DNA from 3 places in the Acidovorax temperans genome. Region 3 is predicted to be linked to each of the others. Evidence: predicted binding sites of a transcription regulator. Region 3 holds the regulator's gene; each other region holds the start of a gene.
What was found. The regulator NrdR, encoded in region 3, represses ribonucleotide reductase genes. The targets are predictions, from matches to a motif close to CACNANATNTNGTG.
Positions count from the first base shown of each region.

Region 1: the regulator NrdR is predicted to act here: its motif matches at 4,964-4,977, upstream of PQV96_RS04355 (ribonucleoside-diphosphate reductase subunit alpha).
Region 2: the regulator NrdR is predicted to act here: its motif matches at 8,255-8,268, upstream of PQV96_RS20380 (ribonucleoside triphosphate reductase).

Region 1 covers NZ_CP117193.1:928,101-937,858, reverse strand. Annotated here, with positions in the region: gene PQV96_RS04380 (cytochrome C assembly family protein) at 1-627, shown strand, start outside; gene PQV96_RS04375 (PP0621 family protein) at 624-854, shown strand; gene PQV96_RS04370 (two-component system sensor histidine kinase NtrB) at 866-2,560, shown strand; gene PQV96_RS04365 (sigma-54-dependent transcriptional regulator) at 2,566-4,104, shown strand; gene ampD (1,6-anhydro-N-acetylmuramyl-L-alanine amidase AmpD) at 4,106-4,699, shown strand; gene PQV96_RS04355 (ribonucleoside-diphosphate reductase subunit alpha) at 5,071-7,977, shown strand; gene PQV96_RS04350 (ribonucleotide-diphosphate reductase subunit beta) at 8,113-9,300, shown strand; gene PQV96_RS04345 (histone) at 9,493-9,758, shown strand, end outside.
Region 2 covers NZ_CP117193.1:4,339,591-4,349,348, forward strand. Annotated here, with positions in the region: gene PQV96_RS20350 (TRAP transporter substrate-binding protein) at 1-10, opposite strand, end outside; partial or broken gene PQV96_RS20355 (helix-turn-helix domain-containing protein) at 432-665, shown strand; gene recQ (DNA helicase RecQ) at 833-2,698, shown strand; gene PQV96_RS20365 (NADP-dependent isocitrate dehydrogenase) at 2,800-5,037, opposite strand; gene PQV96_RS20370 (anaerobic ribonucleoside-triphosphate reductase activating protein) at 5,208-5,924, opposite strand; gene nrdD (anaerobic ribonucleoside-triphosphate reductase) at 5,914-6,105, opposite strand; gene PQV96_RS20380 (ribonucleoside triphosphate reductase) at 6,204-8,222, opposite strand; partial or broken gene PQV96_RS20385 (hemerythrin domain-containing protein) at 8,387-8,826, opposite strand; partial or broken gene PQV96_RS20390 (helix-turn-helix domain-containing protein) at 9,199-9,324, shown strand; gene PQV96_RS20395 (RNA ligase family protein) at 9,401-9,758, shown strand, end outside.
Region 3 covers NZ_CP117193.1:1,155,706-1,165,463, forward strand. Annotated here, with positions in the region: gene PQV96_RS05420 (O-acetylhomoserine aminocarboxypropyltransferase) at 1-138, opposite strand, end outside; gene PQV96_RS05425 (CBS domain-containing protein) at 239-691, shown strand; gene PQV96_RS05430 (bifunctional diguanylate cyclase/phosphodiesterase) at 716-2,872, opposite strand; gene aroC (chorismate synthase) at 3,062-4,159, shown strand; gene PQV96_RS05440 (MFS transporter) at 4,183-5,391, shown strand; gene PQV96_RS05445 (bifunctional metallophosphatase/5'-nucleotidase) at 5,388-7,166, shown strand; gene nrdR (transcriptional regulator NrdR) at 7,335-7,784, opposite strand; gene glyA (serine hydroxymethyltransferase) at 7,802-9,046, opposite strand; ZMP/ZTP riboswitch at 9,083-9,233, opposite strand; gene PQV96_RS05460 (lytic transglycosylase domain-containing protein) at 9,350-9,758, opposite strand, start outside.

The DNA.
Region 1 (9,758 bases), 230 kb from region 3:
GAGGCGCCGCGCTTCGGCTTTGCCCCCGCGTTGTCGATGACCGCATGGCTGGTGCTCACGATGTATGCGGTGGAGCGCCAGTTGTTTCCGCAGATGCGGGCCCGCTGGGTCCTGGCCGCGCTGGGCGCTGCCACCATCGTGCTGGCGCTGCTGTTTCCGGGGCAACCGCTGCATGTGGCGGCGTCGGCCTGGCTGCCGCTGCACCTGGCCCTGGGCATTGCCTGCTATGGCCTGTTTGCGGCGGCAGTGGTGCACGCCTGGCTGATGACGCGGGCCGAGCGCCACATCCGGCAGGCCGAAGACCCTGACAGCGGAATCCCCTTGCTGACGCTGGAGCGCCTTACCTTCCGTTTTGTGACGGCCGGGTTTGTGCTGCTCAGCGCAACGCTGCTGGCTGGATGGCTGTTCAGCGACATGCTGTATGGCCGCGCCTGGCGCTGGGACCACAAAGCGGTTTTCTCGTTCCTGTCGTGGCTGGTGTTTGCCGCGCTGCTGCTGGGGCGGGCACGCTTTGGCTGGCGGGGGCGCAATGCGGTGCGCATCCTCTATGCAGGCTCCGCATTGCTCATGCTGGCGTATGTCGGCTCACGCTTCGTGCTTGAAGTGATTCTGGGCCGCAGCACATGAAGTACCTGGTTTTGCTATTGGTGCTGGTAGTGGCTTTTGGCATCTGGAAAAGCCGCCGCAACCTTGCGCAACCCAGCCGCCCCCACCAACCCAGCCCCCCCACGCCTCAAGACATGGTGGCGTGTGCGCACTGCGGCCTTCACCTGCCGCGCACTGACGCCATCGTCCAGTACGGCGCCCACTACTGCTGCGCAGACCACCTGCGCGCAGGCCCTTCGCACCGTTGAAAGGCGCCTTCTTGAGCGATAGCCGGCTGTTCCCCAACGAAGCCCCCTTTGTGCGGCTGTGGCGGGGCTTTCTCACCGGCCGGTTGATGATTGCCGTGGCACTGCTGGTGCTGCAGCTGCTGGGGTATGCCTTCAACCAGGCGCAGGCATTCACACCAGTCGTGCTGGCGGTGTGCGTGGCCTATCTGGTAGCCACCGTGATGCTGCGGATTCTGGGGCGCCACACCCCACCCTACCCAGGTACCGGGCCGCACTGGCTGCCTTCGATCGGGGTGGATATTCTGGTGGTCTCCGCGCTGCAGCTGCTGCACCCCGGCACCATGAACTACACGCCTTTGTTCGGATTGCCCATCCTGATGGCGGCCGTGCTGGGCACGCTCACACTGGCCCTGGGCACCACGGCGGCGGTCACCTTGCTGCTTTTGCTGTGGGCCTGGTGGACGGGAGATCAATCCTCAAGCGACGACGCGCAACGTTACCTGCAAAGCGCCCTCACCGGCACCGGCTACTTCGTCGTAACCTACCTGGTGCACCAGCTCTCTGCCAGGCTGGTGGGCGAGCAGGAAGTGGCCGAACGCAGCCGCATGAAGGCGCAGGTGCAGACGCAGATCAGCACTCTGGTGATCGAGCACTTGAATGATGGTGTGCTGGTGGTGGACGAGAACGATACCGTGCGCATGGCCAACCCTGCTGCACAGGCGTTGCTGGGGGATGGGCAGAACACGGCGCTTCCCTTTTCGCTGGGAAACTGTGTAGGCTGGCAGCCGCTGGTCGCACTGGCCCACCGCACCTTCGACGAAGAGCAGCCCCAAACTGCCGACGTGGCCCTTCTCCATCCTGGCGAAAGCCCCATGGGCCTGCACGTGCGCACCTGGCTCACCTCCACCCCCAGCGATCAAAACAGCCGCGCAGAGCGGGTGTGCGTGATGTTTCTGCACGACCTGCGCGAGATGGAAGCCCGGCTGCGTACCGAAAAGCTGGCGGCCATGGGCCGTATGTCTGCGGCCGTGGCGCATGAGATTCGCAACCCCCTGGCAGCCATCGTCCAGGCCAACGCCTTGCTGGAGGAAGACTTGCAGGACCCTGGCCAGAAGCGGCTGGCGCACATGGTGCAGCAAAATGCCGACCGCCTGGCCCGCATCGCCGAGGAGGTGCTGGACATCGCCCGGGTACAGCACCAGATCAACCATGCGCCAGGTGCCACCCTGGCGCTGGATGCCAGCGTGGCACAGGTGTGGAGCGACTGGAGCAGCCAAGACCCGGCGCGGCGGCGCGGGCAGGTGTCGCTGGAAACCTCGATGGTGCAGGTGGAGTTCGACCCCGAGCACCTGCGCCGCGTGCTGGTGAACCTGCTGGACAATGCCCTGCGCTACATGGGCCCAGAGGAAGACTCGCTGGTGGTGCAGACGCGCACCAGCCCCGCTGGGCAGACCACACTGCAGGTGTGGAGCGACGGCGCCCCCATGGACAAATCCGTCGAGCGCCATCTGTTTGAGCCCTTCTTCTCGTCCGAGAGCCGCTCCAGCGGCCTGGGGCTCTATATTTGCCGCGAGCTGTGCCAAAGGCATGGCGCATCCATCAGCTACCAGCGCACCACACGCGACACCGCGCGTGGAAAAGTCGGTGGCAACGCATTCACCGTCGCGTTTCGCCGCACCATACGCCCCGTGGAACCCGCCACGCTTTTCGACTCGATCGTGATCTGAGAACCATGAACGCTCCCGCCGCATCCATCCTGGTCATTGACGACGAGCCCGACCTGCGCACCTTGTATGAACTGACACTGCTGCGCGAGGGCTACCGCGTGGAAACCGCATCCACCGTGCAGGAAGCACGCGAACAACTCCAGAGCCGCCTCTTTGATGTGGTCATCTCGGACATGCGCCTGCCCGACGGCTTTGGCATGGAGATCCTGCAAGACCTGCGTGACCAGCAACGCCGCGAACGCTGCGTGGTCATGACCGCTTACGGCTCCGCTGAAAATGCCGTTGAAGCCCTGCGGGCGGGGGCATTTGACTACCTGACCAAGCCGGTGGACCTGAAACAGTTTCGTTCAGTGGTGGCCTCGGCCGTTCAAGGCACCGGAGCAACCCCCGCGCCGCGCGCCCCCCGCGGTGGACCGGCGCCCCGCAATCAGACAGCAGACGCAAGCACTTCCACGCTCCATTCATCGCTGGATCGGCTGGTGGGAGATTCGGAAGCCATGCGCAACGTCAAGCAGCGCATTGCCAAGGTGGCCCGGGGCATGGCGCCGGTGCTGGTGCGTGGCGAATCAGGTACAGGCAAAGAGCTCGTCGCGCAGGCCCTGCATGCCTGCAGCCAGCGCGCAGAAGGCCCGTGCATTGCGGTGAATTGCGGCGCCATCCCAGAAAACCTGCTCGAAGCCGAATTCTTCGGTGCCCGCAAGGGCTCCTACACCGGCGCGACACAGGACAGGGACGGCTACTTCCAGGCTGCGCGCGGAGGCACCCTTTTCCTGGATGAGATCGGGGACCTGCCCCTGGCCATGCAATCGAAACTGCTGCGGGCCATCCAGGAACGCAGCGTGCGCCCGCTAGGCTCCACGCAAGAAGAAACGGTGGACGTGCGGATCGTGAGTGCCACGCACCGTGACCTTGCTGCCGACGTGCAGGCGGGCAGATTTCGCCAGGATTTGTATTACCGCCTGAACGTCATCGAAATCGTCATCCCACCGCTGCGCGAGCGCAGGGAAGACCTGCCCGCTTTGTGCGCTACGCTGCTGGCGCGCATTGGCCATGAGTCGGGCATGCCTGCGCCCCGACTCACCGAACAAGCCTTGCAGGCGATTGCCACCCATCCGCTCACGGGCAACGTGCGCGAACTGGAGAACGTTCTGCACCGCGCAGTGGCATTGACTGAAGGGGATGAGCTGCAAGTTGAAGCGTTCTCGTCTGGCTGCCCCACCGCCCAGGGCTCCGCGCACCCTGCAGCAACCTCACAGCCGCTACAGACACCACACAAGGCGCCCCACGAACCTCCATCCTCGATGACAGCCCACGCTGGGGCGGAGCAGGATGGCGCTGGCACAGCCCCCCTGCCCAACGATTTGCAAGCATGGCTGGACCAGCAAGAGCGCGATATTCTGATCCGCGCACTCAAGGAAACAGGCTTCAATCGCACCGCCACGGCGGCGCGCCTGGGCATCAGCCTGCGCCAGATCCGTTACCGGATTGCACGCCTGAACATCGGCGTGCCCAACGACCAGGATTTTCAAGACGAGATCGGCTGAGATGACCGGCTTGCAATCCGTGTGGGAAGGGGGATGGCATCGCGGCGCGGTGCGCCTACCGTCGCCCAACTTCGGCCCCCGCCCCCTGGGGGCCTTGCAGGTGGTGGACTTGGTCGTCGTGCATTCCATCAGCCTGCCGCCCGGGCAATACGGCACCGGCGCTGTGCAGCAGCTGTTCACCAATGCCCTGGACTGGGATGCCCATCCCTACTATCAGCACATCAAAGGCCTGCAAGTGTCTGCGCATTTTTTCATTGAGCGCAACGGTCGGCTCTGGCAATTTGTCGACTGCGACCAGCGCGCCTGGCACGCTGGCCAGTCTTTTTATCGGGGCCGGGCCAACTGCAACGACGACTCCATCGGCATTGAGCTGGAAGGCCTGGAGGGCTTGGCGTTCGAGTCCGCCCAATACGAAGCCCTTGGGGAGCTGTGTCGCGATTTGATCGAGCGCTACCCATTGCACTATGTGGCAGGACACGAACACATCGCCCCAGGCCGCAAACAAGACCCCGGCCCCGGCTTCGATTGGGCAAAGCTGGGCAGCGAATTGCCTGTAAACATCCTTGAGTTACCGAGTCAAGCGACCCCCAGGTAAACCCGACCTCTTTTCAGGTTAAAACACAGCGGCAGATTCAGGGTAGGATCGCGCCCCTTCGAAACCTCCATCCAGGCTGTACGCGCCCCTGCGGGGCAAATTCCGCGACAGCCCGCGCAGCCACAACATTTGACGCGCCAAACCTTGCGATCAAGCGGGCTTGGCTGCCATTCGTTCCTGCGGAGTGGCTCTTGAGCCACAGGTTTGGAGCACTCACCCCGCCAAGGCATTACACTACCAGTAGTGTCTTGAACACGATCGACACACCATATATAGTGTGCGACAACCAAAAACGGTTGCACACGTCTAGCCTTTGCAGCAGCCCCGACCTGCTGCCATTTCTCCCCCGCCAGCCCACAGAGAGGACACCCATGCAAGCTGCTTTGAACACCCCTGCCACCCCGCACGCGACCCCTGAAGAGACCGCAGGCGACGCTGCCAACGCAGCAGCCAATGCGCAGGGCCACTACCAGATCATTCGGCGCAATGGCGCGGTGGTCCCGTTCGAAGCACCCAAGATTGCCATCGCATTGATGAAGGCATTTCTGGCCGTCCACGGCACCCAGGGCGCAGCCTCTGCCAGCGTGCGCGAAGTGGTGGATGCACTGACCCAGGGCGTCACCCGCGCGTTGATGCGCTCGCGCCCAGGAGGCGGTACTTTCCATATTGAAGATGTACAAGACCAGGTCGAACTGGGCCTGATGCGCGGCGGCCACCACGAAGTGGCGCGTGCTTACGTTTTGTATCGCGAGCGCCGTGCACAAGAACGCGCTAACCAGGTTCAGCAACAGGCCCCAGCGGCCCCTGCGCTGCATGTTCTGGAAAATGGCCAGCGGGTTGCCCTGGACCCTCGTCGCCTGCAATCGCTGATTGAGTCGGCCTGTGTGGGACTGGGCCAGGATGTCAAAGCTGACCCCATCGTGGCAGAAACCATGCGCAACCTGTACGACGGCGTCCCCATGGACGAGGTGTACAAGGCTTCCATCCTCGCCGCCCGCACCCTGATCGAAAAAGACCCGGATTACACCTACGCCACCGCACGCCTGCTGCTCCATACCATCGTGCGCGAAGTGCTGGGCCGTGATGTGACCCAGGACCAGATGGCCCAGGCTTACACAGAGTACTTCCCTCAATTCATCCAGAAGGGTGTTGATAACGAACTGCTGGACCCACGCCTGCTCAAGTTCAACCTGCCCCGCCTGGCCGCCGCACTCAAGCCCCAGCGCGACCTGCAGTTTGACTACCTCGGCCTGCAAACCCTGTACGACCGCTATTTCCTGCACGTCCGCAAGACTCGCATCGAACTGCCACAGGCTTTCTTCATGCGCGTCGCCATGGGCCTGTCCCTCAACGAGGCGGACCCAGAAGCCCGCGCCATTGAGTTCTATGAAGTGCTCTCCAGCTTCGACTTCATGTCGAGCACGCCCACGCTGTTCAACAGCGGTACGCTGCGCTCGCAACTGTCCAGTTGCTACCTGACCACCGTACCCGACGACCTGGACGGCATCTACGAATCCATCAAGGAAAACGCCTTGCTGTCCAAGTTTGCGGGCGGCCTGGGCAACGACTGGACGCGCGTGCGCGCCCTGGGCTCGCATATCAAGGGCACCAACGGCGAATCCCAAGGCGTGGTTCCCTTCCTCAAGGTGGTGAATGACACGGCCGTGGCAGTCAACCAGGGCGGCAAGCGCAAGGGCGCCGTCTGCACTTACCTCGAAACCTGGCACCTTGACATCGAGGAGTTCCTGGAGCTGCGCAAGAACACCGGCGATGACCGCCGCCGCACGCATGACATGAACACGGCCAACTGGATCCCTGACCTGTTCATGCGCCGCGTGATGGAAAAGGGCACCTGGACTCTGTTCTCGCCTTCCAACGTGCCTGATCTGCACGACCTGTTTGGCGCAGAGTTCGAGAAGGCCTATGTGGCCTATGAAGCCAAGGCCGCCAGTGGCGAACTCAAGCCCAGCAAGACGGTGCAAGCCACCGACCTGTGGCGCAAGATTCTCACCATGCTGTTCGAAACTGGCCATCCCTGGATCACGTTCAAGGATGCCTGCAATGTGCGCTCGCCCCAGCAACACGCTGGCGTGGTGCACTCGTCCAACCTGTGCACGGAAATCACGCTCAACACCAGCGACACCGAAACAGCGGTGTGCAACCTGGGCTCGGTGAACCTGCGCCAGCACTTGAAGAACGGCCAGATTGACCACGAGAAGCTGAAGAAAACGATCACGGTGGCCATGCGCATGCTGGACAACGTCATCGACATCAACTACTACGCGGTCAAGAAGGCGCGTGACTCCAACCTGCGCCACCGCCCTGTGGGCCTGGGCCTGATGGCGTTCCAGGACAGCCTCTATGAATTGCGCATTCCTTACGCATCGCAAGAAGCTGTCGAGTTTGCCGATCGCTCGATGGAAGCGATCTGCTACTACGCCTACTGGGCATCGACCGAGCTCGCCAAGGAACGCGGCCAATACTCCAGCTACAAGGGTTCGCTGTGGGATCGAGGCATCCTGCCTTTTGACACCCTGGACATGCTGGCGCAAGCCCGTGGTGGCTACGTGGAAGTGGACCGCTCGTCCACCCTCGACTGGGATGCTCTGCGCAAGAAGATTGCACAAGATGGTATGCGCAACTCCAACTGCGTTGCCATCGCACCCACAGCCACCATCTCCAACATCATTGGTGTGGACGCATCGATCGAACCCTCGTTCGGCAACCTGTCGGTCAAATCCAACCTTTCCGGCGAATTCACGGTCATCAACGGTGGTCTGGTGCGCGACCTCAAGCGTCTGGGCCTGTGGGATGACGTGATGATCATGGACCTCAAGCACTTCAAGGGTTCGCTGCACCCCATCGACCGTGTGCCTGCAGATATCAAGGCGCTGTATTCCACGGCGTTCGAAGTCGAACCCAAGTGGCTGGTGGAAGCCGCTTCGCGTCGACAAAAGTGGATCGATCAGGCGCAGAGCCTGAACATCTACATGGCTGGCGCTTCGGGCAAGAAGCTTGACGACACCTACAAACTGGCATGGGTGCGCGGCCTCAAGACCACGTACTACCTGCGCACCCAAAGCGCTACGCACGTGGAAATGAGCACCGTGAACACACGTCAGCTCAACGCCGTGTCGTCGGGGCCAGAAGGCGTATCGGCCCACGCCGCTGAAGGCCCTGCAGCCACGCTGGCCAGTGCAGCGCCTGGTAGCACCGTGCCTGCCACCGACGTCAAATTCACAGCCATTGACGACGTCGCATGTGAGGCGTGCCAGTAACTCCATGCAAGCGGAGCACTCCTGATCCAGAAGTGCTCCGCGCATGTGCTGTGAAGCAACAAAACGTTGCTGCATAACGCTTCAGTGCTTTTCTTTTTGCAGCACTCCTTTCATAATCCGATCACTGGAAAACCTATGCTGACCTGGGACGAAGAAGTCAAGCCCTCATCGCAAAAACCAACGGACGGTGGCCTGCAAAACGGCCACCAGGCAGCGCAGTCGCCGCTGCCCATCCAGACACCTGCATTGCAGCCAACAGCTGCTGCAATTCCCGCGGCCACAGCTGCCGCTCCTGCAGCCACTCATCGCCGAGTGAACGCTGCCGACAAGCGCATCATCAACGGCCAGACCGACGTCAACCAGCTCGTGCCCTTCAAGTACAAGTGGGCATGGGAGAAGTACCTTGCGACCTGCGCCAATCACTGGATGCCGCAAGAGGTGAACATGACGCGTGACATCGCGTTGTGGAAAGACCCCAATGGCCTGACCGAAGACGAGCGCCGCATCGTCAAGCGCAATCTCGGTTTCTTTGTGACGGCTGACTCGCTGGCTGCGAACAACATCGTGCTGGGCACATACCGCCACATCACTGCCCCAGAATGCCGTCAGTTCCTGCTGCGGCAGGCTTTCGAAGAAGCCATCCATACCCATGCGTACCAGTACATCGTGGAGTCGCTGGGCCTGGACGAGAGCGAGATCTTCAACGCTTACAACGAAGTCCAATCCATCCGTGACAAGGACGAGTTCCTGATCCCCTTCATTGAAGCGATCATGGACCCCAACTTCCACACAGGCACCCCTGAAGCCGATCAGACGCTGCTGAAGTCGTTGATCGTTTTCGCCTGCCTGATGGAAGGGCTGTTCTTCTACGTAGGCTTCACGCAGATTCTGGCACTGGGTCGCCAGAACAAGATGACTGGCGCTGCCGAGCAGTACCAGTACATCCTGCGCGATGAATCGATGCACTGCAACTTCGGCATCGATCTCATCAACCAGCTCAAGCTTGAGAACCCCCACCTGTGGACCGCAGAGTTCAAGGCAGAGATCAAGGCCTTGTTCATGAAGGCCGTCGAGCTGGAATACCGATACGCCGAAGACACCATGCCCCGCGGCGTGCTGGGCATGAATGCCTCGATGTTCAAGGGCTACCTGCGCTACATCGCCAACCGCCGCGCAACGCAGATCGGCCTGGAAACCCTCTTCCCCAACGAAGAGAACCCCTTCCCATGGATGAGCGAGATGATCGACCTGAAGAAGGAACGTAACTTCTTCGAGACCCGCGTCATCGAGTACCAATCGGGCGGCGCCCTTTCTTGGGATTGATCCCATCGCGCGCTTTCTGGCCATGGACGCTTACACCACACCCCGCACACACACCTCGGCGCTGCCTTGGTTTGTGCGGTGGTGTTCCCGTATTCATGGTGATGGAGCTACTGCAGCGTCCATCACCATGGATCGCTTCCTGTCCACTGTAGACGGGGAGTGCTCTTTGCTCACTGACCCAAGGAGAACATGATGGCAACTGCGAAAAAACCGGCCGCCAAGAAAGCCGCCCCAGCAAAAAAAGCGACTCCCGCTAAACCCGTAGCTCCAGCGAAGAAGGCTGCTGCTCCAGCGAAGAAGGCTGCTGCTCCAGCCAAGAAGGCCGCTGCTCCAGCCAAGAAGGCTGCTGCCCCAGCGAAGAAGGCTGCTGCTCCAGCCAAGAAGGCTGCTGCTCCAGCCAAGAAGGCTGCTGCTCCAGCCAAGAAGGCTGCTGCTCCAGCGAAGAAGGCTGCTGCTCC
Region 2 (9,758 bases), 1.3 Mb from region 3:
TTTTTTTCATGACAGTCTCTTTCATTATTTTGACGGGTAAGCAGCTGCGGGCTGCCATCCGCGTGTGCGAATGCGCCTGCCGCCAGGCAGTTGCGCCGGCCCGTGGGGGGCCATGGCGTGACGGCCGGTATTTGCGCAATTCAAGTCTAGTGGCCGCAATTTGCGAAATGAACTGACGACTGGGGATATGGATATAGCCACAAGCAATACCAGGACGGGCCTTGGCAGCCATGCATGAGTCCGGGTCGATGGTGTGCACGGGCTGCAAAGCTATTGCACGCAAGGGCAGAGCGGCGGCGGAGCGCGCAATGGAGCTTCATCGCAGTGAGGGTCTGACTGGCCGGCAGCGCGATATTTCAAGCCTTTTCGGCCCTTAGCGCTTGGCGGCCTCAAATCTGAAGTGCAACACCCCCTTCAGAATAAAGGCCTCCATGAGCAAAAGAACCTACGAGCAGATCACAGAATCGGAGCGCCACGCGATTGCACTGGGGCTGCAGCAAAAGCAAAGCCTGCGGGCCATTGCCCGCGCTCTAGGCCGCAGCCCCAGCACCATCAGCCGCGAGATCCTGCGAAATGCAGGAGGCAAAGGCTACGTCAGCCGCTTTGCCCAGCAGCGCTGCCGTATCCGCCGACGCGCCCCGGTGGACGAGCCCACGGCCCGGCGGTGATAGACGCCGCCGCGCGGGGCGTAGCACCCGGCGCACAATACGCGCTTCGCCAGCGGCACGCCCGCCAAGAAATATCAGTCAAATTAGCCTCTAGCGCTTTATTTATAAGCGCTGATAGCTATCAAATTCAGAGTCACCGCTTGTCTTTCCGTCCATCTTCCGCGCTGTCGCCTGCCCAATCGGTTTTGCAGGATGTCTTTGGCTACGAGGAGTTTCGCGGCCCGCAACAGGCCATCGTTGAGCATGTGATTGCGGGCAGTGACGCGCTGGTGCTCATGCCCACGGGCGGCGGCAAGTCGCTGTGTTACCAAGTGCCAGCCATCGTGCGCCAGCAGCAAGGGCGCGGGGTGACGATCGTGATCTCGCCGCTGATCGCGCTGATGCACGACCAAGTGGGTGCGCTGCACGAAGCGGGGGTGGATGCGGCGTTTCTCAACTCCACGCTCGACTTTGACGCCACGCAGGACGTGGAGTGGCGGCTGCAAACCGGCCAGATCACGCTGCTGTATGCCGCGCCCGAGCGGCTGAACACGCCGCGCTTTCTGGGCCTGCTCGACAGCCTGTACGACAGCGGCAACCTGTCACTGTTTGCCATCGACGAAGCGCATTGCGTGAGCCAGTGGGGCCATGACTTCCGGCCCGAGTACCGGGCGCTCACGCTGCTGCACGAGCGCTACCCGCAGGTGCCGCGCATTGCACTCACGGCCACGGCCGATGCCCTCACGCGCGAAGACATCATCGAGCGCCTGCAGTTGCAGGATGCGCGCCTGTTCATCAGCAGCTTTGACCGGCCCAACATCCGCTACACCATCGTCGAGAAGAAGGATGCCACCACGCAGCTGCTGCGCTTCATCGAGCGCGAGCATTCGGGCGAGGCGGGCGTGGTGTATTGCCAGTCGCGCAAGCGCGTGGAGGAACTGGCGGCCACGCTGAGCGATGCAGGCATCAACGCCCTGCCCTACCACGCGGGGCTCGATACCAAGGTGCGCCAGAACCACCAGGACCGCTTTCTGCGCGAGGAAGGCATCGTGATGGTGGCGACGATTGCGTTTGGCATGGGCATCGACAAGCCCGATGTGCGCTTTGTGGCGCATGTGGACATGCCCAAGAACATCGAAGGCTACTACCAGGAAACCGGCCGCGCGGGCCGTGACGGGCTGAACGCCGACGCCTGGATGGCTTATGGCCTGCAGGACGTGATGAACCAGCGCCGCATGATCGACGAGAGCCCGGCGGGTGAGGAGTTCAAGCAGGCGTTGCGCGGCAAGCTCGATGCCCTGCTGGCCCTGGCCGAAGCCACCGACTGCCGCCGCGTGCGGCTGCTGGCCTACTTTGGTGAAGCCTCCACGCCCTGCGGCAACTGCGACAACTGCCTGAACCCGCCCGCGGTGTGGGATGCCACGGACGCCGCACGCAAGCTGCTGTCCACCATCTACCGCGTGCACCAGGCCAGCGGCATCGGCTTTGGTGCTGGGCACATCATGGACATCTTGCGGGGGAAGAAGACGGACAAGGTGGCGCAGTTCGGGCACGACAAGCTCTCCACCTTCGGCATTGGCGCGGACCTGACCGAGCCGCAACTGCGCGGCGTGCTGCGCCAGCTGATTGCTACCGGCGCGGTGGGCTTGCAAAAGGTGATGCTCGAGAGCGGCATGAGTTTTGACACGCTGTGCCTCACCGATGGCTCACGCGCTGTGCTCAAGGGCGAGGTGCCGGTGCAACTGCGCGAATCCGTCTCGGCCGCCGCGCCCAAGCGCACACGCAAGAGCAGCGCTCCCCCCGCCGCCGCTGCCAACCTGGGGCCAGACGCGCAGGTGCGCTTCATCAACCTCAAGGCCTGGCGCGCCGAGGTGGCCCGCGAACACAACCTGCCCGCCTACGTCATCTTCCACGATGCCACGCTGGCAGCCATTGCCGAGCGCAACCCCGCTTCGCTGGACGACCTGCAGGGCATCAGCGGCATGGGCGCGAAGAAGCTGGAGGCGTATGGTTCTGAAGTGCTGCGGGTGTGTGCGGCAGCGGCCCAATGAAACAAGCACCCACCATGAAAAAGAGGCGCTGCAAGCAGCGCCTCTCAGGCTGAAAACTCGACGTTGAGGGCCCGCAAGCCCTCAAGACGCCCAGTTGCTCGTCAGCCCAGCACGGCCTTCAGTGCGTTGTTGAACGTCTGGCTGGGGCGCATCACGGCGTCGAGCTTGCTCACGTCGGGCATGTAGTAGCCACCGATATCGACAGGCTTGCCTTGCACGGCGTTCAGCTCGTCCACGATCTTCTGCTCGTCGGCAGCCAGCTGCTTGGCCAGAGGCGCAAACTTGGCGGCCAGTTCGGCGTCTTCGGTTTGTGCGGCCAGCTCTTGCGCCCAGTACAGGGCCAGGTAGAACTGGCTGCCGCGGTTGTCCAGCTGGCCGGTCTTGGGGCTGGGGTTCTTGTTGTTGTCCAGCAGCTTGCCGGTGGCGGCATCCAGCGTCTTGGCCAGGACCTTGGCCTTGGCGTTGCCGGTCTTGATGCCGAGGTCTTCCAGCGACACGGCCAGTGCCAGGAATTCACCCAGCGAATCCCAGCGCAGGTGGTTTTCTTCCACCAGCTGCTGCACGTGCTTCGGAGCCGAGCCGCCTGCACCGGTTTCGTACATGCCGCCGCCAGCCATCAGAGGCACGATGGACAGCATCTTGGCCGAGGTGCCCAGTTCCATGATGGGGAACAGGTCGGTCAGGTAGTCGCGCAGGATGTTGCCGGTGGCGCTGATGGTGTCCAGGCCACGGATCACGCGCTCCAGCGTGTAGCGCATCGCACGCACCTGGCTCATGATCTGGATGTCCAGGCCGGTGGTGTTGTGCTCGTGCAGGTACATCTTCACCTTGGTGATGAGCTGCGCCTCGTGCGGACGGTACGAGTCGAGCCAGAACACCACGGGCATGCCGGAGTTGCGGGCGCGGGTGACGGCCAGCTTCACCCAGTCGCGGATCGCGGCGTCCTTGGTCTGGCACATGCGCCAGATGTCGCCTTGCTCCACGTTCTGGCTCAGCAGCACTTCGCCGGTGGCCAGGTCGGTGATGTTGGCCACGCCGTCTTCGGGGATCTCGAAGGTCTTGTCGTGGCTACCGTATTCCTCGGCCTGCTGGGCCATCAGGCCCACGTTGGGCACGGTGCCCATGGTCTTGGGGTCGAACGCGCCGTGCCACTTGCAGAAGTTGATCATCTCCTGGTAGATGCGGGCAAAGGTCGATTCGGGCATCACCGCCTTCACGTCCTTGAGGCGGCCGTTGGCGTCCCACATCTTGCCGCCGTTGCGGATCATGGCGGGCATGGAAGCGTCCACGATGATGTCGTTGGGCGAGTGGAAATTGGTGATGCCCTTGGCGGAATCGACCATGGCCAGCTCGGGGCGGTTTTCGTGGCAGGCGTGCAGGTCGCGCTTGATCTCGTCGCGCTGGCTTTGTGGCAGCGATTCGATCTTGGTGTACAGATCGACCATGCCGTTGTTCACGTTCACGCCCAGCTCTTCAAAGGTCTTGGCGTGTTTGGCGAATGCGTCTTTGTAGAAGATGCGCACGCAGTGGCCGAACACGATGGGGTGCGACACCTTCATCATCGTGGCCTTCACGTGCAGCGAGAACATCACGCCGGTCTTGCGTGCGTCTTCGATTTCCTTTTCGTAGAAGGCCAGCAGGGCCTTCTTGCTCATGAACATGCTGTCGATCACTTCGCGGTCGAGCAGGCTGACCTTGGGCTTCAGGATGATGGTCTTGCCGCTCTTGGTGATCAGCTCCATCTTCACGTCGCGGGCGCGGTCCAGCGTCATGGACTTTTCGCCGTGGTAGAAGTCGCCAGCGTGCATGTGCGAGACGTGCGAGCGCGAAGCCTGGCTCCACTCGGCCATGCTGTGGGGGTTCTTGCGGGCGTATTCCTTGACGGCCTTGGGGGCGCGGCGGTCGGAGTTGCCTTCACGCAGCACGGGGTTCACGGCAGAGCCGATGCACTTGCCGTAGCGGGCCTTGATTTCCTTCTCTTTGTCGTCCTTGGGCTGGTCGGGATAGTCGGGCAGCGCATAGCCCTTGGACTGCAGCTCGGCAATGGCCGCCTTGAGCTGAGACACCGAAGCAGAGATGTTGGGCAGCTTGATGATGTTGGCATCAGGCTGCAGGGTCTTCTTGCCCAGTTCGGCCAGCGTGTTGGGCACGCGCTGTTCTTCCTTCAGGTACTCCGGAAACTCCCCCAGCACCCGTGCTGCGACCGAGATGTCGCTCTCGGTCACGTTGATACCCGCCGGGGCCGTAAAGCTGCGAACGATGGGCAGGAAAGACGCAGTGGCCAGGCGTGGCGCTTCGTCTGTCAGGGTGTAGATGATGGAGGGTTGCTGTGTACTCATGACTTGTCTCGAGGAACAGGAGTGGAAAAGCCACCGGCCCGCAAAACAGACCAGCGACAGCGATCAAATTCGAATGGTCTCCGATTCTGCTTGCGCCGGGCTGTCTAAATGCCCTTTTTTTGCAATGGATTCTCATAATGCAAAAAAACAGCCATCGGAGGCCAGTTTTTTTACCCAACAGCCCCTCTTTGGCCGCCCCGAACCTCAAAACGCGGGATTTGCGCCCCCACCGGGGCCGCCACGGTCGAGGGCGTCACATCGGGCGCGCCGGGGACACGGCGGCAAACCTGCACGGCCCAGTGGCGCACGCCCTGGCCAGCCAGCTGGTCGCCCAGGGCCTGAAGTTCTTGCGCCTCATACAGCCCGGCGTGCCAGGTGGTGCGGCATTCAAACGCGACGGGGCTGGCCTGCAAAAGGGTCAGCGATTCAAACGCACGGGCACCGCTGCCCGGCACGCCGGTGATGTCGGCATAGCGGTGCTCTGGGCCTTTGATGTCGAGCCCCACCCAGTCGAGCAGGGGCAGCACAGCGGCTAGGCGCTCGGGGTACATGCCGCCGGTGTGCAGGGCCGTGGCAAAGCCCAGGGCGCGCACTTCTTCCAGCGCCTGCGGCAGGCCCGCTTGCAGGGTGGGCTCTCCGCCCGAGAACACCACGCCGTCCAGCAAGCCCTGGCGCTTGCGCAGGAAGGCCAGCACCTGCGGCCAGTCCATCTCGGCGGGCGTGGTGGCGTCGAGCAGTTCGGGGTTGTGGCAATAGCTGCAGCGCCAGGGGCAGCCCTGGCAATACAGCACGGCCGCCAGCCGACCGGGGAAGTCGATGGTGGTCAGCGGCGTGATGCCGCCAATGCGCAGCGTGTGCGCCGGGGCAGGGCTGGGGTTAGCGGGCACAGCCGCGCTCGCTGAAGAACTGGCGCTCGTGGTGCTCGCCCTGCTTGCCGGTGTTGAAACTGGCCACGGGGCGGTGGTAACCCATCACGCGGGTCCACACCTCGCAGGGCTGGCGTTCGGCGTCGGTCAACTGCACGGCGGCGGCCAGGGCGGTGTTCTCGGTGGTGGAAACGTGGGTCATGGCAAAACTCCTTGGTGGGTGGTTGGGAATGAGGTTGCTTCAAAAACAATAGCTGGTGGCGCTTGATGGATAAGCGCTAGAGGCCTATTTGGCTTGTACTACGCCGCCAGCTGCGCACGCTTGGCGGCCAGCCGCTCTTCATCGCAGCGCGGGCAGAACGGGTGCTCGCCCGCCAGGTAGCCGTGCGTGGGGCAGATGGAGAACGTGGGCGTGACGGTGATGTAGGGCAGGCGGAAGTTGGTGAGCGCGCGTTTGACCAGCTCGCGGCAGGCGGCGCCGCTGGAGACGCGCTCGCCCATGTACAGGTGCAGCACGGTGCCGCCGGTGTATTTGGACTGCAGCGCCTCTTGCCGCATCAGCGCCTCGAACGGGTCGTCGGTGAAGCCCACGGGCAGTTGCGAGCTGTTGGTGTAGTACGGCTGCTCGGCCGTGCCCGCTTGCAAGATGTGGGGCCAGCGCTTTTTGTCTTCTTTGGCAAAGCGGTAGGTCGTGCCCTCGGCGGGCGTGGCTTCCAGGTTGTAGAGGTGGCCTGTTTCTTCCTGGAACTGCGTCATGCGTTCGCGCACGTGGTCGAGCAGGCGCAGGGCCAGCGCGTGGCCAAAGTCGCTGGTGATGTCTTCGCGGCCGTGCGTGAAGTTGCGCACCATCTCGTTGATGCCGTTCACGCCCAGCGTGCTGAAGTGGTTGCGCAGCGTGCCCAGATACCGCTTGGTGTAGGGGAACAGGCCCTGGTCCATGAGCCGCTGAATCAGCTTGCGTTTGGTCTCCAGGCTCTGCTTGCCCAGTTCCATCAGGCGGTCCAGCGCGGCAAACAGGCCCGCCTCGTCGCCCGCGTGCTGGTAACCCAGGCGTGCGCAGTTGATGGTGACCACGCCCAGACTGCCCGTCTGCTCGGCGCTGCCGAACAGGCCGTTGCCGCGCTTGAGCAGTTCGCGCAAATCCAGCTGCAGGCGGCAGCACATGGAGCGCACCATGTTGGGCTCCAGCTCCGAGTTCACAAAGTTCTGGAAGTACGGCAGGCCGTACTTGGCCGTCATGTCAAACAGCCGCTCTGCGTTCTCGCTCTCCCAAGGAAAGTCCCTGGTGATGTTGTACGTGGGGATGGGGAAGGTGAACACGCGGCCCTTGGCATCGCCCGTGGTCATCACGTCGATGTAGGCGCGGTTGATGAGGTCCATCTCTGCCTGCAGATCGCCGTAAGCGAAGGGCATTTCTTCGCCTGCGATCACAGGCACCTGCTCGCGCAGGTCGTCGGGGCAAGTCCAGTCGAAGGTGAGGTTGGTGAACGGCGTCTGTGTGCCCCAGCGCGAGGGCACGTTGAGGTTGTAGACCAGCTCCTGGATGCACTGGCGCACGGCGGCGTAGTCCATGCCGTCCTTGCGCACAAACGGCGCCATGTAGGTGTCGAACGAAGAGAACGCCTGCGCACCCGCCCACTCGTTTTGCAGCGTGCCCAGAAAGTTGACGATCTGCCCCACGGCGGAACTCATGTGCTTGGGCGGCCCCGCCTCCACCTTGCCGGGCACGCCGTTCAGGCCCTCGTGCAACAGTGTGCGCAGCGACCAGCCCGCGCAGTAGCCGCTGAGCATGTCAAGGTCATGGATATGGATGTCGCCGTTGCGGTGCGCCTCGCCGATCTCGGGCATGTAGACATGCGAGAGCCAGTAGTTGGCCGTGACCTTGCCCGCCACGTTCAGGATCAGCCCGCCCAGCGAGTAGCCCTGGTTGGCATTCGCGCTCACGCGCCAGTCGGCCCGCGTGAGGTATTCGTTGATGGAGCTTTCCACATCCACCAGCGTCTGCCTGTCGGCGCGTAGCGTGGCGTGCTGCTCGCGGTAGACGATGTACGCGCGCGCGGTGGCCAGGTGGTTGGCGGCGATCAGCGTCTGCTCGGCCACGTCCTGGATCTGCTCCACCGTGGGCGCTTCGCCATGAAAGCGGTGGATCAGCACCTTGGTGACCTGCGCGGTGAGCAGCGCGGCTTCTTCGGCGCCGTATTCACCCGAGGCCTGGCCTGCGCTGGCCAGTGCGGCGCGGATGCGTTCTGCGTCAAAAGGAACGCGCTGACCGCTGCGCAAAACGACCTCGCGGGGCAAGGTAACAAGGGTGGATGCCATGGGTTCGACCAATCTACGAAACGGAGTAAAAACACTACCTATGGTGTCCACGATACCCATCAAACACCATAGGTAGTTTGACCCAACACAAACGCACCGGTAAGCGAGGGTAAAAAAAGCCGGCCCACAGGCCGGCGAAAGCAATGCGCGCGGGCGCGGCGCTGTCAGGCGTGCACGGCCTCCTGCTCCTCGATGCGGGGATAGAAATCGTGGTCCTCGCGCTGCATGCGTTCGTACACCTTGCGCAACACCACGTTGGCTTCGGCGCGGAAGCCCTTCTCGTCGGTGCGCAGGCTTTCGGCCGTGTTCCAGCGGCGCGCAAAGGCGTCGTAGGCGCTGGCGATCGGGCCCATGTCGCTTTGACTATGTCGCTTTGATACTGGCGGCCCATGCGCGCCAGGCTGGCATTGCCGCTGCGCTGCAGGGCGGGGTACAGCGCCTGGTCTTCCACCGCCAGATGCAGCTTGATGGTGCTGCTCATGGCAACGATGCGCTGCGCGATCTCGGCCGCATTGCGCTCCACCCCGGCGTGGGTCAACTGCCGCAGCAGATCGATGCTGCGCAGGATGTCGAGATGCTGGTGCTTGAATTTGTCGATGTTCACGGAAGGACTCCTGGGGTGTTGAAACGGGCACGGCGGGTGGTGCGCCAAAGCGCACGCGCCACACCGATGGGACACCCTTCCATCGCAAGCTTCAGGCCACCGCACCATGCGTTATGAATCAGAGGCTTGCAGGCATCACGGTCATTTTCACCATCACTATTCATCGTTCAAGATACCCATCCATGGTGATAAGAGCGGCTAACAAAACTCAGCGAAGCGGTTCTGGCTAGGCGCTGTGTCGTAGGCAGTACGAGCAGTACGACAAGACACAGCAACGACGCCAGAAGAGTTTTGTTAGCCGCTCTAAATACCCTGGCTGTGGAAGCCGTCTTTGCCGACCTGGTGACCGAGCAGCCGCAAGCCGTGCGCCTGCAGCGCCAGTGCATCCAGGCCGCCCTCGCCCGCCGCGGCGGCAACCGGGCGGGCGCCGCCCGCGCGCTGGACATCGACGCGAGCAACCTGCACAAGCTGGCGCGCCGCCTTACGCTGAAGGATTAGCTATTAAAAACATAGCTGCTGGCGCTTTCTGCATAAGCGCTGCGGGCCATTTTGCGGCGCGCCGCGCGACGACAAAGTGCTCTTGCCCGCCGAGGCCGAGGACCTCCTCAGCGGCCCCGTGGTGCTGGAGGAAAAGCTCGACGGCGCCAACCTGGGCTTTTCGGTCTCGCCCGACGGCGTGCTGCGCGCGCAGAACCGGGGCCAGTACCTGCCCCAGCCCTTCCACGGCCAGTTCGCCCGCCTGGGCCCCTGGCTGGCCGCGCACGAAGACAAGCTCTTCGACGCCCTGGGCACGCACCTGGTGGCCTTCGGCGAATGGTGCGCCGCGCGCCACTCGCTCGACTACGCCACCCTGCCCGACTGGTGGATGCTGTTTGACGTGTACGACCGCCAGGAGCAGCGCTTCTGGAGCACCACGCGCCGCAACGCCTGGG
Region 3 (9,758 bases):
GGCCGCGTGGTCGCTCGACTCAAAGACGAACGAGGTGGTCAGGTGGATGGGGGTGGCGCGTGCGCCGGTGGCGGGGTCGGGGCTGGCGCCTGCGTGCAGCGCCAGCGTGTCGAAGCCGGGGTCTGAATAACCGGGCATGGGTTCTGTCTCCGATGTTGTCGATATGGGCGTAAATTGTGGGCTATATTTGATGCGATTACGCCTACAGCGCAGTGCGCCCCCCCGGAGACCTTGCACCATGAAAGTCAGCGACATCCTTCGCGTCAAAGGAAACACCCTCTACACCGTGACGCCGGACGAGCCTTTGGCCCAAGCGGCCCAGGTGATGGCCGAGAAAGACATTGGGTCGCTGGTGGTGATGGAGCTGGGTGACCTGGTGGGCATGCTCACCTTCCGCGAAGTGATCCAGGCCATGGTGCGCAACGGGGGCTCGGTGGGCACCATGCGCGTGCGCTCTGCGATGGACGATGCGCCATTGACCTGCACGCTGGAAACCGACATGGACGAGGTGCGCCGCATGATGCTGGATCGCCACGCCCGTTACATGCCCGTGATGGACAAGCGCATGCTCATGGGCGTGATCAGCTTCTACGACGTGGCCAAGGCCGTGGTAGACAGCCAGAACTTCGAAAACCAGATGCTCAAGGCCTACATCCGCGACTGGCCTGCGGAAGACGATACCAAGGCCTGAGCGCAGGGGCTGCTGCCCAGGTGCTCAGCTGCAGCAAACGGCGCTGGCTTCCAAAGACCACGCGTGCAGCATGTGTGCCGGCATGGGGCGGCCCAGAAGGTAGCCCTGCATCACCTCGCAGCCGTGCTCTTTCAGCCAGCGGCACTGCTGCGACGTTTCCACGCCCTCGGCCACCACGGTCATGCCCAGACTCTTCGCGATGCTCAGCACGGAAATCGTGAGCGCTCGGGCCGTTTCGCTGTGTTCCAGGTCTTGCACGAAAGACTTGTCCAGCTTCAGCTCTGTGATCGGCAGGCGGTGCAAGTAGCTCAGGCTGGAGTAGCCGGTGCCAAAGTCATCCAGTGACAGGCGAGACCCCTGCTGGCTCAGCAACTCGATGTTCTCCTGAGTTATCTCGCGCGCATCCATCATCACGCTCTCGGTGATTTCTAGCAGCAGGTCGTGCGCAGCCAAGCCATGCTGGCGCAAGGTGTTGCTCACGTTCTGCGCAAACCCTTTTTGGTGAAAGCTGCGCCCGGACAGATTCACCGCCACGTGCGGCACCGCAATGCCCGCTGCGCGCCAGGTGTTGATTTGCTGGCAGACCTCATTCACCAGCCAATCGGTAAGCGCCGGAATCAACCCGGTTTCTTCGGCCAGTGGGATGAACTGCGCTGGAGAGACTGCGCCCCATTCGGGATGGCTCCAGCGGGCCAGGGCCTCCATGCCGTGCAGCGCCAGCACCGGGTCCGAGGTGATCTGGGGCTGGTAGTGCAGGGTCAGCTCGCCACGCTCCAGTGCGTGGTGCAGGGCCCGCTCCATGGCGGCGCGTTCCTGGGTGCGCCGGTTCATCTCTTGGCTGAAAAGCTGCAGGCTGTGGCGATGGTCGCTTTTGGCCTGGTACATCGCCTGGTCAGCATGGCGCACCAGGGTGTCGATGTCAGTGCCGTCATAGGGATAAATGGAAATCCCGACGCTGGCGCTGGGCAGGTTGATCTGCCCCTGGATGTCTACCGGCATGGCGATGCTGCCCAGTACACGCTGCGCCGTTTGCACCGCTTGTTCCGTGGTGCAGTTAGACAGCAGCAGTACGAATTCGTCGCCCGACAGGCGGCCAATGCAGTCCTGGGCGCGCACGCATTCGCCCAGGCGCTGCGCCACCACCCGCAGCAAGGTGTCTCCGGCCGCATGGCCCTGGGTGTCGTTGACCTGCTTGAATCGGTCCAGGTCCACGAAGAGCAGGGCGCCGGTCTGGTGGTCACGTGCCATGCTGGACAGGGCCCTTTCCGCGTTGTTGCGGAACATGGCGCGGTTGGGCAGGCCGGTCAGCACGTCAAAGAACGCCAGCTGGTGGATGCGCTGGCGCGAAGCGTCGCGCTCAATGGCCAGGGCGCACAGGTGCAGGCAGACCTGTACCAGGCTCTTGTGCAGCGCATTGGGTTCGCGCGGCTCCTTGAAGTAAAACGCGAACGTGCCCACCACCAGCCCCTCGTGGTTTTTGATGGGGCTGGACCAGCAGGCCTTGAGCCCGGTCGATTCGAAGAGAGCGCGGCAGTCATCCCAACGCGGGTCGGTGGCGATGTTGGTGGTGACCACAGGCTTGCCCAAATAGGCTGCCGTGCCGCAGGAGCCAACGTTGGGGCCGATCTGCACGCCATCGAGTGCCGCGCAGGTGTGGTCTGGTAAACCGGGTGCCGCCAGGGGATGACCCCGGCCGTTCGTGTCTACCGCCAGGATGGAGGCCGTGACCTCCGGGGCAATGTTTTCCACCTCTTTGCACACCCTGGTCATCAGCTCGGGCAGGCTGGTTTCGCTAACCATGCTTTCGAGCACGCGCTTTTGCAGCACTTCATGCATCTTGGTCAGGGTGATGTCGGTGAGCACCGTGATGGAGCCGCCGGGACCTCCCTGTGCTTCATCCGCTTTGTTGACCACCATCGATACCCAGCGCGGTTGGCCATCGCGGCTGTAGATGAGCGCATCGCCGTGGTAATGCCCTTGCAGGCGCAATCCGCTGCGAATGGCTTCCGTCAGGCCCTGGTGCGTGTGCGGGCCCTGCAGCATGTCGCTGAGGTAACGGCCCCGCGCTTCGTCACTGGTGAAGCCAAAAAGGCGCGTGAAGCCCTGGTTGACATACACCACCTGCCGGTCGCGGTTGGTCAGCGCGATGGCGTTGTCGCTGCAATCCAGGGCTTGGCGCAAGGGGCTGTCGGCCAGCAGGGGGGCGGCTCATGGTGCAACAGAGTGCGTGGCGTGGCGGGGGCTCCATGGAGCGATGGGGAGGTTGGCATGCGCTTCTCAAGAGTCTGACCCCATGCTAGTCCTACACAGGCGCTCTGCCAAGCGCTCTATGCGCATGTAGGACTGAATTGCTCTGGGATAATCCTCGCCATGAGCGGCAATACCCTAGGCACCCTTTTCACTGTCACCAATTTTGGTGAATCCCATGGTCCAGCCATCGGCTGCGTGATTGATGGCTGCCCGCCTGGCATGCCGCTGTCCGAGGCCGACATCCAGATCGACCTGGACCGCCGCCGCCCGGGCACCAGTCGGCACGTCACGCAGCGCAACGAGCCCGATGCCGTGGAAATTCTCTCGGGGGTGTACGAAGGCAAGACCACAGGCACCCCCATTGCCCTGCTCATTCGCAACACCGACCAGCGCAGCAAGGACTACGGCAACATCGCGCAGAGTTTTCGCCCTGGGCATGCGGACTACACCTACTGGCACAAATACGGCATTCGTGACCCGCGCGGTGGCGGCCGCTCGTCTGCCCGGCTCACGGCCCCCACCGTGGCGGCCGGTGCCGTGGCCAAGAAATGGCTGCAGCAGCAATATGGAACGCAGTTTCGCGCGTGCATGACGCAGCTGGGCGAGCTGGAAATCCCCTTTGAGAGCTGGGATCACGTGCGCAGCAATCCGTTCTTTGCGCCGGTGGCTGACGTCGCCGAGTACGAGGACTACATGGACGCATTGCGCAAGGCGGGTGATTCCTGCGGTGCGCGCATCCGCGTGCAGGCCACGGGCGTGCCGGTAGGCTTGGGTGAGCCGCTGTACGACAAGCTGGACGCCGACATTGCTTTCGTCATGATGGGGCTCAACGCCGTCAAGGGCGTGGAAATTGGCGCCGGCTTTGCCAGCGTGGCCCAGCGCGGCACCACCCATGGCGACTCCATGGCGCCCAACGGCTTCATGTCCAACAACGCTGGGGGGGTGCTGGGCGGTATCAGCACCGGGCAAGACCTGGAAGTGAGCCTGGCGATCAAGCCCACCAGCTCCATCATCAGCCCCCGTGAGTCGATCGACATCCACGGCAACCCCACCGAGGTGATCACCAAGGGGCGGCACGACCCCTGCGTGGGCATTCGTGCTGCGCCCATCGCCGAGGCCCTGCTGGCCTTGGTGGTGATGGACCATGCCCTGCGCCACCGGGCCCAGTGCGGCGATGTGGTGCACGCGGTGGCGCCCATCAAAGCCTCGTTCCTGTAAGCCCTGCCAGGCAGTCGCCTCGCATGCAGCGCTTGCGCACGCTGGGGGCGCGGCGGCCGCTGGTGCCGTTTGCTGCCCTGTCGGCCAGTTACTTCGCACACATCGGGTTTTTCAACCCGTACCTGCCGCTCTGGCTCAAAAGTCTGGGCCTGCCCCTGGTCACCATCGGGGTGCTGACGTCGCTGCAATCCCTCACGCGCCTGTTTGCGCCTTATGGCTGGGGCGTGTTGAGCGACCATACCGGCCAGCGTGTGCCCTTGCTGCGCTGGTGTTCGACGCTTGCGCTGGTGATTTCAGCGGGCCTGTGGGTGCCCGGCGGCACTTGGTGGATTGCGGCCGTGCTGCTGCTCATGTTCACCCACACCAGCGCCATGATGCCGATGAGCGAGGCTGCCATGGCCCACTTGGTAAGCCAGGAAGGCAGCTTCGATGCGCGCCGCTATGGCCGGGTGCGGCTGTGGGGCTCGCTGGGCTTTCTGGTCACGGTGTTTGCGGCCGGGGCGTGGTTTGAGAAGTTTGGCATGGCCGACTTCCCAGGCTGGACGCTGGCCACCCTGGTGGCGGTGGTGGCCAGCACCTGGCTCTTGCCCCGCCTGGAAGAGGGGCAGCCTTCTTCCAGCACCAGTCATGGCGCCAGGCCTGCCATGGCCCCCGTCTTGCGCAGGCCCCAGGTGCGGTGGTTTTTCGCATCGGCTTGCTTTCACGTGCTGGCCCACATTGCGGTCTACGTGTTCTTCTCGCTGTACCTGGATGCCTTGGGGTATCGCAAATCCACCATTGGCGTGCTGTGGGCGGTGTCTGTGGTGGTAGAGATCGCATGGTTCTTCACCCAGGGGCGCTGGCTGCCGCGCTGGCCCTTGAGTCGCTGGCTGCTGGTGTGCGCTGCTGCCATGGCGCTGCGCATGGGCATGACGGCTGCCGCAGGTGCGTGGTTGCTGGTGCTGGTGGTGGCGCAGATGCTGCACGCGCTCACCTTTGCGGCCCACCATACAGTGTGCATGGCGCTGCTTTCGGAATACTTCCCAGGTCGCCTGCGCGGGCGCGGTCAGGCCTTGTACACGGTGCTGGCTTATGGCCTGCCTGGCGTGGTGGGGGCATTGGCAGGGGGCGCTTTGGGCGATGCTGCTGGCTTGGCGTCGGTGTACTGGGCAGCCATGGTGGCCAGTGTGCTGTCCTGCCTGTGTGCCTGGAAGGTGGGGCACAGCGCCCTCAAGGAACGGAGCTTGGAATGATCGTGAAAAACGCTAGCAAAGCGGTCGCCGCACTGGCGGCAACCCTCACTTTGACCACGTTGCTGGGCTGCGCCCATCCTCCGGGTTCGCAGACTAATGCCAACTTTGTGGATATCGGGCTGATCGCCTTCAACGATTTTCACGGCAACCTGGAGCCGCCCCACATTGCGGTACCCATCAGCAGCCAGCAGGGCGTGGAGCGTGTGCCCGCCGGTGGCGCCGCCTACCTGGCCAGCGCCATCGCGCAGCTCAAGGCCCGCCATCCACACCATGCCGTGATCACCGCTGGGGACATGGTGAGCGCATCGCCCCTGGTGTCGGCCCTGTTCCTGGACGAGCCCACCATCGAAGCCGTGAACCACATGCAGATCGACTTCTCTGCAGTAGGCAATCACGAATTTGACCGGGGCTGGCAAGAGCTGCTGCGCCTGCAGCAGGGCGGTTGCGAGAAATTCACGGTGCGCGAGCCCTGCCAGATCAGCAAGCCCTTTGAAGGGGCCCAGTTCCGTTTTCTGGCCGCCAACACTGTGCGTGAAGATGGCCAGCCTTTGTTGCCCGCCACGGGTATCAAACGTTTCACGCAGGGCAATGCCACCGTGGCGGTGGGCTTCATCGGCATGACGCTCAAGGCCACGCCCACCATGGTGAGCCCTGCGGGCGTGAAAGGCCTGCGTTTTGAAGACGAGGCCGCCACGGCCAATGCCCTGGTGCCCCAGTTGCGTGCCCAGGGGGCCGATGTGATCGTTGTCGCCATCCACGAAGGGGGCTACACCGATGCAAAGGTGCTGGGGCAGGAGTGTTCGGGCATCAACGGCGACATCGTGCCGATTCTGGAGCGGCTGGACCCCTCTGTGGATGTGGTCGTCTCGGGCCACACCCACCAGGCCTATGTGTGTGACTACGGCCGCATCAATCCAGCCCGCCCGTTTTTGCTGACCAGCGCCGGGCAGTACGGTGCGCTGCTGACGGAGGTGTCACTGCGGGTGGACACCGCCACCCGCCAGGTAGTGCGCAAAACTGCACACAACCACATCGTGCAGGGCGAGGCATTTACCGGCAGCCAGGGGCTGGTGCCCCTGAACGCTGCCGTACCGGCCTATCCGGCCGATCCGTTCGTGCAGCAACTGGTGGCACGCTACAAGGCCGCTGCCGAACCCCTGGCGCAGCGGCCCGTGGGCCGGGCCAGTGCGCCGCTGCTGCGCGTGCGCAACGAAGCGCTGGAAAGCACGTTGGGCAATCTGGTGGCAGATGCCCAGTTGGCCGCGACCCGCGCGCCGCAGAAGGGCGGTGCCCAGCTCTCGTTCATGAACCCCGGTGGCTTGCGGGCTGATCTGGTGCCTGATGCGCAAGGCCAGCTGCGCTATGGGCAGCTTTTCAGCGTTCAGCCGTTTGGCAACAACATCATGGTGCGCACGTACACCGGCGCGCAGATCCGCGCGGTGCTGGAGCAACAGTTTGCCGGCGGCACCAGCACGCTGCAGTCCCCTCGGGTGCTGTCGGTGTCTGAAGGATTTGGCTACCGGTACGACCTGTCGCAACCCGCTGGCTCGCGCATCAGCCAGATGACCCTGCATGGCAAGCCGCTGGAGGACACCGCCGTAGTGCGGGTGGCCATCAGCAGCTTTCTGGCCAGCGGTGGGGATGGCTTCACGGTGTTCATGGAGGGGCGAGACACTACAGGCGGCGATCTCGATCTGGATGTGCTGGAGGCCTACGTGCTGGCACACAGCCCGATAGCGCCACCGCTCACCAACCGCATCCAGCGTGCCCCGTAGTGGGCCGGGGTGAGGGCACATCTGCCCGTAGGCGCTTTGAAGCGATTGATGTCTGGGTGATTGAGGACTATTAGCCAAATTGGCCTATAGCGCTTATGCAGCAAGCGCAAGCAGCTATAAAAATAATAGCTTGGTTGTATCTGCCTGCACAACCCAGGCAACACCAGCCTATTTGCGCACTTCGTCTACCAGCGCTCTGAACTCGTCAATGTCTTCAAAGCTGCGGTACACGCTGGCAAAGCGGATGTAGGCGACTTTGTCGAGCTTCTTGAGCTCACGCATCACCAGCTCACCGATGCGGCCAGAGTTCACCTCACGCTGCCCCAGGTTCAGCAGCTTTTCTTCAATGCGTTCAATGGCGCTATCGATCTGCTCGGTGCTCACCGGGCGCTTGCGCAACGCCAGGTTGAAAGAGGCGAGCAGCTTGCCGCGTTCGTACTCGATGCGGCGACCGTCTTTCTTGACGATGGCCGGAAAGTTCACTTCCGGCCGCTCGTAGGTCGTGAAACGCTTGTCACAGGCGCCGCACTGGCGGCGGCGCCGGATGAACACCCCGTCTTCAGACACCCGTGTTTCAACGACTTGCGTTTCCAGGTGGCTGCAGAAGGGGCATTTCATGGTCGCTGGGTACCTGCTTAGCGGTAGACAGGGAAGCGTGCAGTCAGGGCGTTGACCTTTTCGCGCACGGCTGCGATGTTCGCTTCATCGCGTGGGTTGTCCAGCACGTCAGCGATCAGGTTGGCCGTCAGGCGCGCTTCTTCTTCCTTGAAGCCACGGGTGGTCATGGCGGGTGTGCCAATGCGCACGCCGCTGGTCACCATCGGCTTTTCAGGGTCGTTGGGGATGGCGTTCTTGTTGATGGTCATGTGAGCAGCGCCCAGCACAGCCTCGGCTTCCTTGCCGGTGATGCCCTTGGCGCGCAGGTCTACCAGCATCACGTGGCTTTGCGTACCACCGCTCACGATGCGCAGACCACGCTGTGTCAGCGTCTCGGCCACGACCTTGGCGTTCTTCACCACTTGTTCCTGGTAGGCCTTGAACTCGGGCGTCAGCGCTTCCTTGAAGGCCACGGCCTTCGCGGCAATCACGTGCATCAGGGGGCCGCCTTGCAGGCCGGGGAAGATGGCGCTGTTGATGGCCTTCTCGTGTTCGGCCTTCATCAGGATGATGCCGCCACGGGGGCCGCGCAGGCTCTTGTGCGTGGTGGATGTGACCACGTCGGCGTGGGGCACGGGGTTGGGGTACACACCCGCAGCGATCAGGCCGGCGTAGTGGGCCATGTCCACCATGAAGATGGCGCCGATTTCCTTGGCGATCTTGGCAAAGCGCTCGAAATCGATGTGCAGGCTGTAAGCAGATGCCCCAGCCACGATCAGCTTGGGCTTGTGCTCGCGGGCCTTGGCTTCCATCGCGTCGTAGTCAATGGCTTCGTTCTTGTCCAGACCGTAGCTGACCACGTTGAACCACTTGCCCGACATGTTCAGCGGCATGCCGTGGGTCAGGTGGCCGCCTTCGGCCAGGCTCATGCCCATGATGGTGTCGCCGGGCTTCAGGAAGGCCAGGAACACGGCTTCATTGGCAGATGCGCCGCAATGGGGTTGCACGTTGGCAGCATCGGCGCCAAAGATCTTCTTCACGCGGTCGATGGCCAGTTGCTCGGCCACGTCCACATGCTCGCAGCCACCGTAGTAGCGCTTGCCTGGGTAGCCTTCGGCGTATTTGTTGGTGAGCTGGGTGCCTTGCGCCCACATCACGGCGGGGGAGGCGTAGTTCTCGCTGGCGATCAGCTCGATGTGGTGCTCTTGGCGGGCGTTTTCGGCCTGGATGGCTGCAAACAGCTCGGGATCGGTTTGTTCGACAAGAATTTTGCGGTCGTACATGGTATGGCAGTCCTATGAACTTATGTCCCTTGAAACAAGGGCTGCCCAGGCGAACGGCGGAACGCTCAGGCCCAGGTCCTTCGCGGCACGCTCCCCAGTGGTTCACAAGATGACGGATCTTGTTGTTTTCCACGTCAGCGGTGACACCTGAAAAGTGCCACGCCTATCGCCAGTCGCGTACCCCCGTAGTGTAGCTGAGGTACTCATGGGCCTGCCGGGTGGCGGCGCTTTGAGTCCGCTGGGCGTTTTGGTAAGTGTCTGGTCTGAATACTGTGCTGCCACGCGGGGTGACAGCACCTGGCTTCAGGAGCCCACAGAGCCGAGCAACGCCACCTTGCTGTCGGCTTCGGCCGAGGGGCGTTCGCCAGCATTGCGCGATGCGGCTGGCACGGCTTGTGCCGGTGTGGCCGCAGGAGCTTGGGTGGAGAGCATGACGGGTGCATTGACGGGTACAGACCGGCCATTGGCCACCTGGCGCAAGCGCGAATGCTCTGCCATCACCTTGGCGGTGTATCCACCATCATCGGGCAGGTTGGCGGCGCCCACGTAATAGCGCAAACCCCCTTCGATGGAACCTGCGCGTGCAATGCACTCCTGCAGCACCTTGACGCCGACGCGAAGGTTGGACACAGGGTCGAACGCCGCAAAGTGCCCACCGAAATTCTGGTACTTCTCCGTATGCACACGGGTCATCACTTGCATCAGGCCTTGC